3 regions of the Parafrankia sp. FMc2 genome follow, and region 3 is predicted to be linked to each of the others. Evidence: predicted binding sites of a transcription regulator. Region 3 holds the regulator's gene; each other region holds the start of a gene.

Region 1 (4,569 bases), on a different contig from region 3:
CATGCACGAGAACAACGTGGTCACCAGCTACGGCCATCTCTCCCGTATCGATGTCCGTCTCGGCCAGGAGGTCGCCACCGGCCAACAGATCGGCCTGGAGGGCAACACCGGCAGGTCCACCGGGCCGCATCTGCATTTCGAGGTCCGGCTGAACGGCCAGTACGGGACCAAGGTCGACCCGCTGACCTGGCTCGCCGGCCACGGCGTCCACTACTGACCGCCGGGCCGTCAGCCCCGGGGCAGCCGGTGAACCACGACCCCGCCGGTCCTGGCCTGGCTGGTCGCGGGGCGCCCCGCGACCAGCCAGGCCAGGGTCCGTCAGAGCTTCTCCACCGGGGCGTACCGCAGCAGCAGGTCCTTCGTGCCCGTGCCGGAGCCGAAGTCCACCTTCGCCTGGCGGGAGTCACCGACCCCGCTGGTCGCGACGACGACGCCGAGGCCGAAGGTGTCATGGGTGACCCGGTCGCCGGGGCTCAGGTCGACGATGGGGCGGCTGGCCGGCCGGGCGCTCCGCGCCGCGAACGGGGAGTTCTGCGGCCGGGGCCCTGCCCCACCTGACCCGGACCCGGACCCGGAGCCACCGGACCCGAAGCCGCCGGACCCGCCGGAGCCGCTGGAGAACCGGCCGCCCGCGGGGGCCGGGGCCGGCTCAGGCAGCCTGCGCCAGTCGACAAGCGACTCGGGGACCTCACCCAGGAACCGCGACGGCGGGTTGTACGCCGGCTGCCCCCAGGCGCTGCGCACCTGTGACCGGGTGAGGTACAGCCGGGCGCGGGCGCGGGTGACACCGACATAGGCGAGCCGCCGCTCCTCCTCCAGCCCGGTCGGGTCGCCGAGAGTACGCAGATGCGGGAACACACCGTCCTCAAGTCCGGTGAGGAAGACCACCGGGAACTCCAGCCCCTTGGCGCTGTGCAGGGTCATCAGCGTGACCACCCCGTCGGAGCCGTCGTCGTCGGGGATCTGGTCCGCGTCGGCGACGAGGGACACCTGCTCCAGGAACTCGGCGAGAGTGCCCTCGGGGCGCCGCTCGGCGAACTCCTGGACAACCCCGACCAGCTCACGCAGGTTCTCGACCCGGCCCTGAGCCTCGATCGTGTCCTCGGCGACGAGCTCGGAAAGGTAGCCGGTCCGCTCCAGCGCGGCCTCGATCACCGCCAGCGGGCCCTCGGGCAGCAGCTCGCGCAGGCCGTCGAGCAAGGCGGCGAAGTCCCGAACGGAGCGAGCCGACCGGGCGGCGACGCCGGGCACCTCGTCGACCCGGGTGAGCGCCTCCGCGAACGGGATCCGCTCCCGCTCCGCGAAGGCCGACAGCATCGCCTCGGCGCGGTCCCCGATGCCCCGGCGGGGGACGTTGAGGATGCGCCGCAGGTTCACCGTGTCCGTCGGGTTGGCCAGTACCCGCAGGTAGGCGAGGAGGTCACGGACCTCACGCCGCTCGTAGAAGCGGACACCGCCGACGACCCGGTAGGGCAGGCCGACCCGGATGAAGATCTCCTCGAACACGCGGCTCTGGGCGTTCGTCCGGTAGAAGACCGCGACGTCTGCCGGCCGGGCCAGCTTCTCGTCGCCGAGACGGTCGATCTCCTCGGCGACGAAGGCGGCCTCGTCGTGCTCGTTGTCGGCGACGAACCCGACGATCCGCTCACCGTCACCGGCGTCGGACCACAGGCGCTTGGGCTTGCGCTGGGCGTTGCGGGCGATGACCGCGTTGGCCGCCGAGAGAATGGTCTGGGTGGACCGGTAGTTCTGCTCCAGCAGGATGACGGCCGCGTTCGGAAAGTCCTCCTCGAACTCGACGATGTTGCGGATGTTCGCCCCGCGGAACGCGTAGATCGACTGGTCGGCGTCACCGACCACGCACAGCTCCGCCGGAGGAACCGCACCAGACGGCGGGACCGCACCGGCACCGGCCTCGGCCTCGGGGTCGCCCGAGTCGGCCGCACCTGCCCGGCCCGGCCGGCCGACGAGCTCGCGGATGAGGACGTACTGGGCGTGGTTGGTGTCCTGGTACTCGTCGACCAGCACGTGCCGGAACCGGCGGCGGTAGTGCTCGGCGACGTCCGGGAAGGCCTGGAGCAGGTTGACCGTGGTCATGATCAGATCGTCGAAGTCCAGCGCGTTCGCCTGCATGAGGCGTTGCTGGTAGGCGGCGTACACCTCGGCGACGGTGCGCTCGATGTGGTTCGCTGCCCGGTCCCTGGCCGCCTCCCAGTCGACGAGCTCGTTCTTCAGCGCGCTGATGGCCACCGCCAGCCCTTTGGCGGTGTGCCGCTTGGGGTCGAGATCGAGATCCCGGGTGACCAGAGTGATCAGGCGCTGCGCATCCGCCGCGTCGTAGATGGAGAAGGAGGAACCGAAACCGAGGCGGCTGGCCTCCGAGCGGAGGATGCGCACGCAGGCCGAGTGGAAGGTGCTGACCCACATCGCCCGGGCCCGCCCGCCGACAAGGGCCTCGACCCGCTCCCGCATCTCGCCGGCGGCCTTGTTCGTGAAGGTGATCGCGAGGATCTCCCCCGGCCGCGCACCCCGGGCTGCCAGCAGGTAGGCGATCCGGTGGGCCAGCACCCGGGTCTTACCGGACCCGGCACCGGCGACGACGAGCAGCGGGGCGCCCGCATGCACCACGGCCGCGTGCTGCTGGGGGTTGAGCCCTTCCAGCAGTTCGTCGGGGTCGAGGTGGGGCGGTCGGGGGCGGCCCGCGCCGGCCTCCAGCACTGCCGGACCGAAGCCGGGGCCGGGCCGGTCACCGCCTGTGGCACCACCACGCGGCCCAGGGCCGGCAGGAGCCGCCGGGCCGGCTGGCGAACCGCCGTCGACCAGGCCCCCGGGGCCGAAGGTGTCGTCGAAAAGAGTGCTCATCAGACCTCGATCGTACGTTCGACGGACGAACCGCCCGACGCCGTGGTCAGGCCGGCCACCGCGTCATGATGCCGGGCGGGTCCGACACTTCCACGGCCGGCCCCGGCCCCGGCGGCCGGGTCTCATCCCACCCGCGCGGCGAGCGCCGCGACCCGCCTGTCGACAGCCGGGTCGAGGTTGCCACCGGAAAGGATGACGGCTGTCGGCCCGGAGGCGAGGTGCGGCATCCGCAGGAGTGCGGCGACTCCGGCGGCACCCGCGGGCTCCACCCGGTGGCCGGCACGCCGCAGGACGACCATCCCGTCCCAGAAGGCGTCCTCGTCGACCGTGACGACGTCATCCACCAGTCGTGCGGCCAGCGCGAGGGTCAGTCGACCGGGGGCACCTACCGCCATCCCGTCCGCGATGGTGCCCGCCGGTGGCTGCTCGCGGCCGTCGCCGGCCGCCGTACCGGACGCGCTGCCCCCGGGCGGCACGGTCAGGCGGCTGCCGGCGTGGAAGGAGGCGGCGAAGGCGGGCGCGGCGGCCGCCTGGACACCGATCACGCGGACGTCCGGGCGCTGGTTCCTGATCGCCACCGCCAGCCCGCACAGCAGGCCGCCGCCGCCCACCCCGGTGATCACGGTCGACAGGTCCGGGATCTGCTCCAGGAGCTCCAGGCCGATCGTGCCCTGGCCGGCGACAACCGCCTCGTCGTCGAACGGGTGCACCAGGAACGCGCCGCTGTCGGCGGCGTAGGCCGCCGCTGTGCGGATGGCGGCGTCCACGCCTCCCGAAACGTGCTCGACCCGAGCGCCCAGGCTGCGGGTCCGGGCCACCTTCGCCGGGTTCGCGCCCTCCGGCACGAAGATCGTCGCGGCGGCGCCGAACCGGGCAGCGGCGAAGGCGACACCCTGGGCATGGTTGCCCGCGCTCGCGGCCACCACCCCCCGCGCGCGGGCCCGCGGGCCCGCGGCAGCGATCCGGTTGTAGGCGCCACGCAGCTTGAACGAACCGGTGTGCTGCTCGTGCTCGCACTTGAGCCACACCGGTGAGCCCGGGTCCCCGGTGATCTCCGGGGCCACGACGACCCGGGTGCGGCGCGCGACACCGCTCAGGCGGGCCGCCGCTGCCCGCACGTCGGCGGCATCGACCGGCAGCACGTCCCCGCCGACCGAACGGAGGGCGTTGTCCCGCCCGCGGGGGCCGGTGCGTGCGCCGAGCGCATGGCAGGCGGACTGTGCCGGGCGTGCACGGTCCGGGCGGGGCAGACCCACCCGCACGCTGATCCGGGCGGAGGCGACCGCCGCTCCGCCCTGGCGATCTCCGGCGCCGTCGGCATCATCCGTGCCGCCTGGATCGTCCGCGGGGGACGCCGGGGCAGCAACGACCGACGGCCGGCGTACCGATGGTGATGTCATCAACACTCTCCTGGTGGCTCGGCGGCCACCTCCACCTGCGGCCGCGGCAAACAAAAAAGCCCCCCGCCAGAGGGCGGAAGGGCTCGGCGCGCGACCCGCTCGGGGCGGTCGCGCGCCTACGTAATCACCATGAGGGACCGCGGCACCTCTCCAGGGTGCGCCGCGGCGGGGACGTAGTCAAACCAGGCCTACGCCCATCCGCGCACGTACTGCCTGGACGGGCGCCCGTTCGGCCCGGCGCCGGGCCGCGTGCCCAGCTCGCACCGATCTTGGCCGGCCAGCACGCGCGGAACCGTGGCCCGCGCCA
Region 2 (4,569 bases), on a different contig from region 3:
GAGGAGGTCCGCGACGTCGGGCGGCTCATCGCCGCCTACAGCGCGCTGGCCGACCTGGTCACCACCACCTCGCCGTGGACGATCGTGCACGGCGACCCGCACGTCGGCAACATCTTCCTGGACGGCGAGGGCCGGCCGTCGCTGCTCGACTGGCAGCTTGTGCAGCGGGCCCCGTGGTACATCGACGTCGGCTACCACATCGCCTCCGCTCTCACCGTCGCCGACCGCCGCACCCACGAGACCGACCTGCTGCGGCACTACCTGGACGCGCTGGCCGCCGGCGGGATCGAGCCGCCGTCGTGGGACGAGGCCTGGCTCGGGGTGCGCCGCAGTGTCCTTCAGGGCTTCTACCTGTGGAGCATCACCTCGATGGTGAACCCGGCGATCACCGCGGTGCTGATCGAACGCCTCGGCACCGCCGTCGCCGACCACGACTCATACGCAGCCGTCGGCCAGTAATCCACCGACCAGTCGACACAGAACGGTCCATCCGGAGCGGCCGGCTCGAGCGGTTCCTCGGAACCGCCTGGCCCGGCCGCCGCGCCCGCGGCGCCAGCGCCAGTGCCAGCGCCGGTTGCGGCTTCGGCTTCGGCTTCGGTGAGGCCTGACTCCCGCACCGGGCTCTACCTGCCCGGCGGGCGTTGTTCCCGGCCGGTGAGGTAGTCGTGCGGGTAAGTCGTGGTGGTGGTGCCGGACGGTCCGATCCACTCGAAAGTGCCCGGGCTCGGCTGGCGGACCTTCCACAACCGGCCGGGTTGGTGGCGCATTCGGTGATGCCTCCGGCAACAGGGGCCCAGGTTGATCGTGAGGGTCGGCCCGCCCTGGGCGTAGGGGGTGGTGTGATCGGTGTCGGTGCGGGTGGCCGGGCGAGTGCAGGCAGGGTGGGTGCACTGCCGGTTCCGCGCCCGGACATGGCGAACCTGTGCCGGGCTGGGAAGCCGGCGTTCGGCGACCTCGACCAGCGTCCCCCGTTCGTCGGTCAGCAGACGCCGCCAGGTCGACTCCGGGCGCATTGCGATCTCCCGGGCGACCGCGGCAGGTAGCGGCCCGTAGCCATCCAGGTGACCCGGCTCTCGGCCCACTCCCAGCAAGGTGGGCAGGGGTACAACGACCTGGATCTCGCAGCCGATCGGCGCGGCATGCTCCGCCCGGCCCATCAGCAGATCCACGAAGACATCGGCGCGGATCTGCTCCCGCGTGCGCTCATCACCCTGCGCCCGGTCATGAGCGATGCCCTCCGCGAGCCGTTCCACCCGCTGGTAGCACGCCGCCGCGTCCTCAGCGGCCAGGAGCGCGCTCAGCCGACTCGTCGCATCCCGGCGCGGGATGATCCGCACAGTACGGTCCGCGCGTCGCTTCTCCGCGCGTGCATCGGCACCGTCAGGATCGACGCGGATCACCGCCTGCGTGCATCCCGCGGCGAACGACCGGCGGTTACGCCCCGGCCCATCCTCGAGCATCCGTGCCTCCACCTGCGCCGCGAGGTCGTCGCGCAGGGGACGGGTGGCGTTCTCCAACGACACCAGCCGCGGCAGATCGAGCACCCCGGCTTCCAACGCGGCCACCGCCCGCGGCAACCGCCGCACGACGGCCTGAGCCAGTTCCAGCTGGGAACGGGCCTGCGGCCCCGTCACCGCCAACACCCCCGCGATCTCCTCCGGAGCGTAGAAAGCAAACAACCCCGCCGGATCCAACACCCCCGGCGCCGCCACCTCCGCCACCGCCGCCAACGCACGCAGCAACCGCGCCTGCCCAGCAGCGACCATGCGCGCTGCGGCAGCAATGGTCTCGAGCGCACCCCGCAGACGCAGCACGAACGCCTCTTCGGCATCCACGGCAAAGTTCTTCGTCCCACCCAGATCGCCGCTGGGAGCTCCGCCGGCCGCACCCGCCGGATCACGGCCGGAAGGTCCGCAGGTCGACTCGGAACCCGCGGCTCCGTCCGCCGGGTTGTGGGTGGTGCTGGACGGGTCGGTGGGGGGCATGTGGCCACCTCAATCCCTGGACATGGGCAACAGGCAACTCGGATTCGAACGTGCGTTCGATTCCGGGTTCGATCCTAGGACGTTGGACGCCCGCGAGAGAGGGGCGAGCTGGCGAGACCACAGGGAGCAACAGCCACCCCTGTCGGCCTTTGACCCCGACGCCAGTCGAGCGCAGGATGACCGCGTCCCGCAGCACCCGGAGACGAACCGGTAGCGAGGGCAGGCGGTCTGCGCCCCTCGACTGCGCAGCGTGATCGGGGAACGGCGCGTCGACCGGGCCGGCGAACTCCACCGAGGTCGGCAGGCAGGCCGGTATCCCGCCACAGGCGGAGACAGCTACGACAGTGCACACGCCCGAGGCGGGACAAGCCCGACGCGCAGCGCAGCGCCGGACAGCCGAGGTACCCATATCAGGAGGTCGGTGATGTCGCGGTGAACCGTTCTGGTGGCGGCAGGGCTAGCGCCCGGTCAGGGCCCTACCGGCCCTGGCCGCGCCATTCGGTGTCGATTCTGGCTACGTCGCGGTCGGCTCGGTCAGTACACGCAGGTATCGGGGGCCTGGGGGATGGGAGCAGCGGGAGATGGTTCGCCTACGGCGGCCGTCGGAGCAACCGCGCGCGCGGCGGACGGAGCAGCGACGACGGTACGGCCCGAACCGTCCTCTCCGGTTGCGACGCCGGCTGCCCCGGCCACAGGTGCCCCGCCCGTGCCAGCCCCGCCGGCGGCGGCGTCTCCGGATTCGGGGGCCGGATCAGCGAGAGCGCGGAAGGTCGAGCCGACGATCAGCTGGACGCCGTCAACGTCGTTGTCCACCAGAAGTTTCGCCCCGGGGATGTGAGCCAGCAGCATCCGAGCTGTGGCTTCGGCGCCGTCGCCATACCGGATCCAGCTGGCGCGGTAGTCAGTACGAAGGGCGCCGGTGGCGGTGTCGGTGTCGGTGTCGACACTGACGCTGACGCCCCGGGAGGTGAGTGCGCGAGTCACCCGCCCGGCGAGGCCTGCGGTCCTGGTGCCGTTGACCACCGAGATCCGGGCCGCGCCAGCACCGGCGACAGCGTCACCACCGGCATCGGGACCACCTGTCAGGGAGGCGAAGAGCACATCCAGGTCCGCCTGGTCGTAGCTCTGCACGGCGCCGACCGCATTGCTGATCAGCCCATAGTCGTCGACGGCACCCTCGGCCCTGGTGGCTGTGTGGACAGGCACCGTCTGCATGCCCAGCGAGCCGGTGGTGATGCCCTGCAGCCGGGTGGCCAACCGGCGCAGGTCGAGCAGTTCGGTGCCGGCACCGAGGTCGAGCGACGGGCCGACGGCGCCGAGCAGACTCGCGACCCGGCCGGGGTCGCTGAGCACTCCGCCTTCGGTGACCTTCGCCAGGATCCTGCTCAGAAAGTACTGCTGGCGTTTGATGCGGTCGATGTCCCAGTTCGGGAGCCCGTAACGCTGACGGACGAAGGCGAGCGCCTGCTCGCCCTTGATTTCGATCGTGCCCGGCCCGCCCCGGAAACCACTGTAGGGATCGTTGGTGTTCGTGCTGACAACCGTCCGCCCGGTCATCTCGTCCCTCCGGCTCTGGGAGCCTTCCAACGGACGAATGCAGACCTCCACACCGCCGACAGCCTCCGAGACGGCTCTGAAACCAACCAGGTCGACGGCGACGTAGTGGTCGACACGCAGCCCGGTCAGCCGTTCGACGAGTTTTATCAGCAGCGTGGCGCCGCCGAGCGCGATCGCCTGGTTGAACTTGTTCTCCTGCGGCGGGTGCACGTCGCCGTCGCCGTCGGTGTACTCGGGGATGAGCACGAACATGTCGCGGGGGAAGGAAACCATGGTGACCCGGTCGTCCGCCCCGACGTGGGCGAGGATCGTCGTGTCGGACCGCTGCCCGCCGACGTCGCCGTAGGCATCGCCGGCGCCCTCCCTGCTGTCCGTGCCGACCAGCAGGAACGTCTTCTCGTCCGCGCGGGCGGGTGGGCGCTTGCCCAGGTCGCCGATCGCGACCCGCTCGATTCTGGAGTCGAGGTAGGCGTAGATGGCCCAACCTCCCACCGAGCCGAACAGAACCAGGACGGACAACAGCATGGCGAGCCCGTAACGCAGGCGCTTCGCCGCTGTCGGCCGCTGCCGGGCACCGGTGAGGTCGAAGGGGAGCACGCCGCCGCCATCGGCGGGGAGCGTCCGGCTGGCCGCGACCGAGCCGTTCGGTTCCGTCCCGAGGTCTCCCAACCCGCGCTCCTTTTCGCCAACCCGGACACAGGGGGCCTTTCCGGTTGGATGCTAGCCGACCGTGAAACAGCGTTCTCATCCGGGAAGAGCGCCATGAGTCGGACATTAAGCACGAAAGGAGCAGATACACCTAGCACGGTCCTTCGACCTGCGGAAATCCATCCGGAACGGGGTTGCCGGCCCGGCGAGCTGGCAGAGCCGCGGCGCTGCAGTGACGATGGCGGCGACATCCGACGTCGTCAGTCGTGAGGAGCGGGCCGGGGATGGCAACGGTACGTGCCGCGATCACACAGGTGGCCTGGACGGGCGAGCGGGAGTCGATGGTCGCCCGGCACGAGGAGCTGGCCCGCGAGGCCGC
Region 3 (4,569 bases):
GCCTGGAGGGCGGACGCCGTCGGCAGGCGCGGCCGGCCGGCGGGCACCGCGGTGTTCTGGTCGGCCGCCGCGGCGGTGCTCAGGGCAGCCGCCGCGGGGCGCTCTCCGCGGGGGCCTGGCGCCTGGCTCGCGTCAGCACGCAGCGCCGCGATCGCATCCTCGAAGTCGCCAAGCGACTCGAAGGCCAGGTAGACGGAGGCGAACCGCAGGTAGGCGACCTCGTCGAGCTCCCGGAGCGGGCCCAGGATCGCCCGACCGACATCCTCCGCGGCCACCTCGGCGGAGCCGGAGGCACGCACTGTCTCCTCGACCCGTTCGGCGAGCAGAGCGAGGTCGTCCGACCGGACGGGCCGCCCCTGGCAGGCCTTACGCACGCCGACGATCACCTTCGCCCGACTGAACGGCTCGGTGGCACCGCTACGCTTGCGCACCCGCAATGAGGCCTCCTCCATCGTGGTGAACCGGCGGCCACACGCCGAGCACGATCTCCGCCGCCGGATGGCGGCGCCCTCCTCGGCCTCCCTGCTGTCCACGACGCGGCTGTCGGAATGCCTGCAGAAGGGACACCGCACAGCTCGTTCCTCTCCTACTCCGGCGGACCTGCACGGCCGCGCGCGGAGCACCTCCGGCTGGTCGCCGCCGCCCTCGACGAGCCGCCCGACAACGGGGGCCCGCTCAGGGACCTGTGGATACCGGTGCACAACCTGTGGATGACTTACCGCTTTGTAACTACAAGATGTTGTGGTCAACCGTAGCGCACACCCCAGACAGTTCCGACACCGCCCCCATCGGCGTGTCCAGAATCCACGAGCCAGGACCCAGGCGGGCACAGCCAGCGGCGAGGCGCGCGCTCAGGGCAGCCGAAGCCGCTGGCCCGGCAGGAGCGCCGCGGTCGGAAGGCCGTTCAGCGCCATGAGCTGACCCACGACCTCGCGGGTGTCGGCATCGGGGTCGATCCCGCGCGCGATCTCCCAGAGCGTCTCCCCGGGCAGGACCCGGTGGGTCTCGTAGGCCACCGGCGTGCCGGTGAAGGCCTGCGACGAGGTGACCAGCACCGCGGAGAAGGCCACGCCGAGGACCATGCTCGCCAGGAGCCCGAGGACAACCCGCCCCCGCCTGGTCAGCCGCAGTGGTGGCTGCGACCGGCGCCTCGGCCGCGGTCGGGGCCGTGCACGCGGGCCGGCGTGACCCCGCAGTCGCCCGCCCGGTCCAGATGCGGATCGCTGCCCGCCGCGCCGTGCCGGGCACGGGGGAACGAGCGGCCCCGCCTCGTCGGCCGCCGCCTCCCAGCCCGACCACTCCTCGTGCTGCCACCGGGCAGATCTGCCGAGGTGTTCGCCGTAGCCCTCGTCGGCCTCCTGGCCGCTCGCGTACTCCCAGCCCGCCAGTGGGCCGGACTGTTCCGAGAGCTCCGGGAGGCGCTCCGGCGCGCCCGGCACAGGACGCCGATCAGCCCCCCGCACCGGATGCCCGACGGCCAGTGCCCGCCAGGCCAGCCCGGGCATCTCGATGACCCGCGCCCCCGCGGCCTCCCGCTGCCCGGGCAACGCCGGCGGCTTCCGGGCCGCGTCGACAGCGCCGCCCACCGAGCCGCCGCCGGTCACTGCCGCCACATCGGAAGGACCACGGCCGGGACACTGCTGGCGACGCGCACCGCTGGCGCGCCGTCGGTCGGCACCACGCGCCGCCATCCCCCGCACCGCACGGCCCCGGACGGCGACACCGCCGACCGCGGCGCCCCGGCACCCGCGCACTCCCCGCCCCGTCGCGACGGCGCCGCCCGTACCTGCGGTCTGACGTGCCATGCGATCGCGGGATCTCCGAAACCCCGACCCGACCGGCACCCTGCCACTGGTCACACGCTTGCCGTCGGCCACGCCAACCTCCCAGGCTCGAACATACGTTCGATCGAACGCCTGAGCGATTCTTACACGGCCGCCACGCACACTTCCCCCGACACGCTCGAACAGACGTTTGAGATTCGGCGACCGTCCGACTACCGTCAAGGACGATCAGTTGTGGACGATCGTGCGAGATGAACCGGGCACGAAAGAACCACGCCGAACCGGTCAGAAGTTACTAATAGGACAAAACGAGAGATCGACCGGGTGGCTCGCAACGAGCCGGGGGCACCGACCACCCGGCCAGGGAGAAACCGCCGTCGGGGTGGCCCGCGGCGGGGAAGCATCGACAGGGAGAGCGGTAGGCGATGACCAGCCAGGGACGGGGTACCCGCCGAGGCGAAGCCCGCGGCAACGTCCGGGATCTTCCCGACGGCCCCGCGGACGCCTCGGGCCTCACACAGCGACAGAAGAAGGTTCTCGAGGTTATCCGGACCGCGGTGGAGCGGCGCGGATACCCCCCGAGCGTCCGGGAGATCGGCGAGGCTGTTGGTCTGACCAGCACCAGCAGCGTCGCGCACCAGCTCAAGGTGCTCCAGGAGAAGGGCTATCTGCGGCGCGACCCGAACCGCCCGCGGGCCATGGAGGTGCTGCCGATCGGCGGGCAGAAGACAGGCGCCCGAGCCCGCGCAGCCATCGCCGGCCGGCCCGGCGGGGAGACCGGGGCCGTGGCGGTGGAGGGGGGCACGCCGACCTACGTCCCCCTGGTGGGGCGAATCGCCGCCGGCGGGCCCATCCTTGCCGAGCAGGCCATCGAGGACGTCTTCCCGCTCCCGAAGGAGATCGTCGGGGAGGGCACGCTGTTCCTGCTCAGGGTGGTGGGCCAGTCGATGATCAACGCCGCGATCTGCGACGGCGACTACGTCGTCGTGCGGCAGCAGCCGGTGGCGGACAACGGCGAGATCGTCGCCGCGATGATCGACGGCGAGGCGACCGTCAAGCGCTTCCGGCAGCGCGACGGCCGCGTGTGGCTGGCGCCGGAGAACCCGGCCTTCTCTGACATCCCGGCCGAGGACGCGACGATTCTGGGCCGGATCGTCGCCGTGATGCGCCGGGTCTGAGTCACCCGGGGCGGGGGCGGCCCCCGGAGAGCCGGGACCCCCGGCCGTGCCCCTGAGTGGCCTCCCGGGCCCGCTACGCCCGGTTCGGCACGGCTCCCCGGGCCGCAGCCCGGGCACCTTCGCGAGAGCGAGGATGCCCGGGGCGGCGCAGGCTCCGCGACTGAGGGCACTCCGCCAGCCAGGGGCACTCCACCAGCCAAGGGCAGTCCGCCAGCCGAGGCCACTCGGCCACCGGGCTACCGGGGTCGGTCAGCCGGCCACGGCATGTACCTCGGCGCGGAAAGGCTCCAGTTCGGCAGCCAGGTCCACCGGCACTCGCGCGGCCACCTCCGTGCCCGTGCCGGTGTGCTCGATACTCAGCACCTCGCCGTCCCGGTGGATGCGGGAGACGAGGTCGCCGCGGGTGTAGGGCACCAGCAACGACATCTCGACCTCCGGGTGCGGGATCCGCGCCGAGAGCGCCTCGACCAGGTCCGCCAGGCCCGCCCCGGAGCGCGCCGACACGAAGACGGCGTCCGGCACCGCCTGGCGCAGCACCGCGAGCGTGGTCGGATCGACCGCGTCGACCTTGTTGACCACGATGAGCTCCGGCACCCCGGCCGCATCGATCTCGGCGAGGACTTCGCGGACCGCGTTGATCTGACCCATCGGGTCCGGTGCCGCACCGTCCACCACGTGCAGGACGAGCTCGGCGTCCACGACCTCCTCCAGTGTCGAGCGGAAGGCCTCGACGATCTGGTGCGGCAGGTGCCGGACGAAGCCGACCGTGTCGGCCAGGGTGAACACCCGCCCGTCAGGCAGGGTCGCCCGTCGCACGGTCGGATCAAGGGTGGCGAACAGGGCGTCCTCGACCAGCACGCCGGCTCCGGTCAGCCGGTTGAGCAGCGAGGACTTCCCGGCGTTGGTGTAGCCGGCGATCGCGACCGACGGGATCGCGCCGCGCCGACGGGCCGACCGCTTCGTCGCCCGCACGGTGGCCATGCCGGTCAGCTCGCGGCGCAGTTTCGCGATGCGCGCGCGCAGCCGCCGACGGTCGGTCTCGATCTTCGTCTCGCCGGGCCCGCGGGTTCCGATCGGTGCGCGGCCACCGCTGCTGGCGGCGGCCCGGGACATCGACTCACCCCAGCCACGCAGCCGCGGAAGCATGTATTGGAGCTGCGCGAGCTCGACCTGGGCCTTGCCCTCGCGGGAGGTCGCGTGCTGGGCGAAGATGTCCAGAATGAGCGCCGTCCGGTCGATCACCTTGACCTTGACGACCTCTTCGAGCTGGCGTAGCTGACCCGGGGTCAGCTCACCGTCGCAGATCACCGTGTCCGCGCCGGTCGCCTGGACGATCTCCGCCAGCTCCCGGGCCTTGCCGGAGCCGACGAACGTCGCCGCGTCGGGCCGGTCGCGGCGCTGGACCAGCGCGTCGAGAACCTCCGACCCCGCGGTGGTTGCCAACGCGGCCAGCTCGGTCATCGACGCCTCGGCCTCGGTCAGCGAACCGGACGTCCACACGCCGATCAGCACGACCTGCTCCAGGCGGAGCTGGCGGTACTCGACCTCGGAGACGTCCTCGAGCTCGGTGGTGAGGCCCGGGACGCGGCGCAGCGCGCCGCGCTCCT

What was found. The regulator LexA, encoded in region 3, represses DNA repair genes until DNA is damaged. The targets are predictions, from matches to a motif close to CGAACNNNNGTTCG.
Region 1: a site for LexA is predicted at 2,870-2,883, ahead of pcrA (DNA helicase PcrA). Genes of this name have one in related genera too.
Region 2: a site for LexA is predicted at 2,031-2,044, ahead of AB1460_RS07975 (HNH endonuclease signature motif containing protein). Genes of this name have one in related genera too.

Annotation. Positions count from the first base shown of each region.
Region 1 is NZ_JBFLUG010000001.1:15,826-20,394, forward strand. Features, by position in the region: gene AB1460_RS00070 (M23 family metallopeptidase) at 1-217, shown strand, start outside; gene pcrA (DNA helicase PcrA) at 319-2,862, opposite strand; gene AB1460_RS00080 (threonine ammonia-lyase) at 2,985-4,262, opposite strand.
Region 2 is NZ_JBFLUG010000014.1:86,514-91,082, reverse strand. Features, by position in the region: gene AB1460_RS07980 (phosphotransferase) at 1-459, shown strand, start outside; gene AB1460_RS07975 (HNH endonuclease signature motif containing protein) at 624-1,985, opposite strand; gene AB1460_RS07970 (LCP family protein) at 2,520-4,211, opposite strand; gene AB1460_RS07965 (nitrilase-related carbon-nitrogen hydrolase) at 4,475-4,569, shown strand, end outside.
Region 3 is NZ_JBFLUG010000024.1:39,638-44,206, reverse strand. Features, by position in the region: gene nrdR (transcriptional regulator NrdR) at 1-572, opposite strand, end outside; gene AB1460_RS11435 (LysM peptidoglycan-binding domain-containing protein) at 852-1,604, opposite strand; gene lexA (transcriptional repressor LexA) at 2,210-2,962, shown strand; gene hflX (GTPase HflX) at 3,212-4,569, opposite strand, start outside.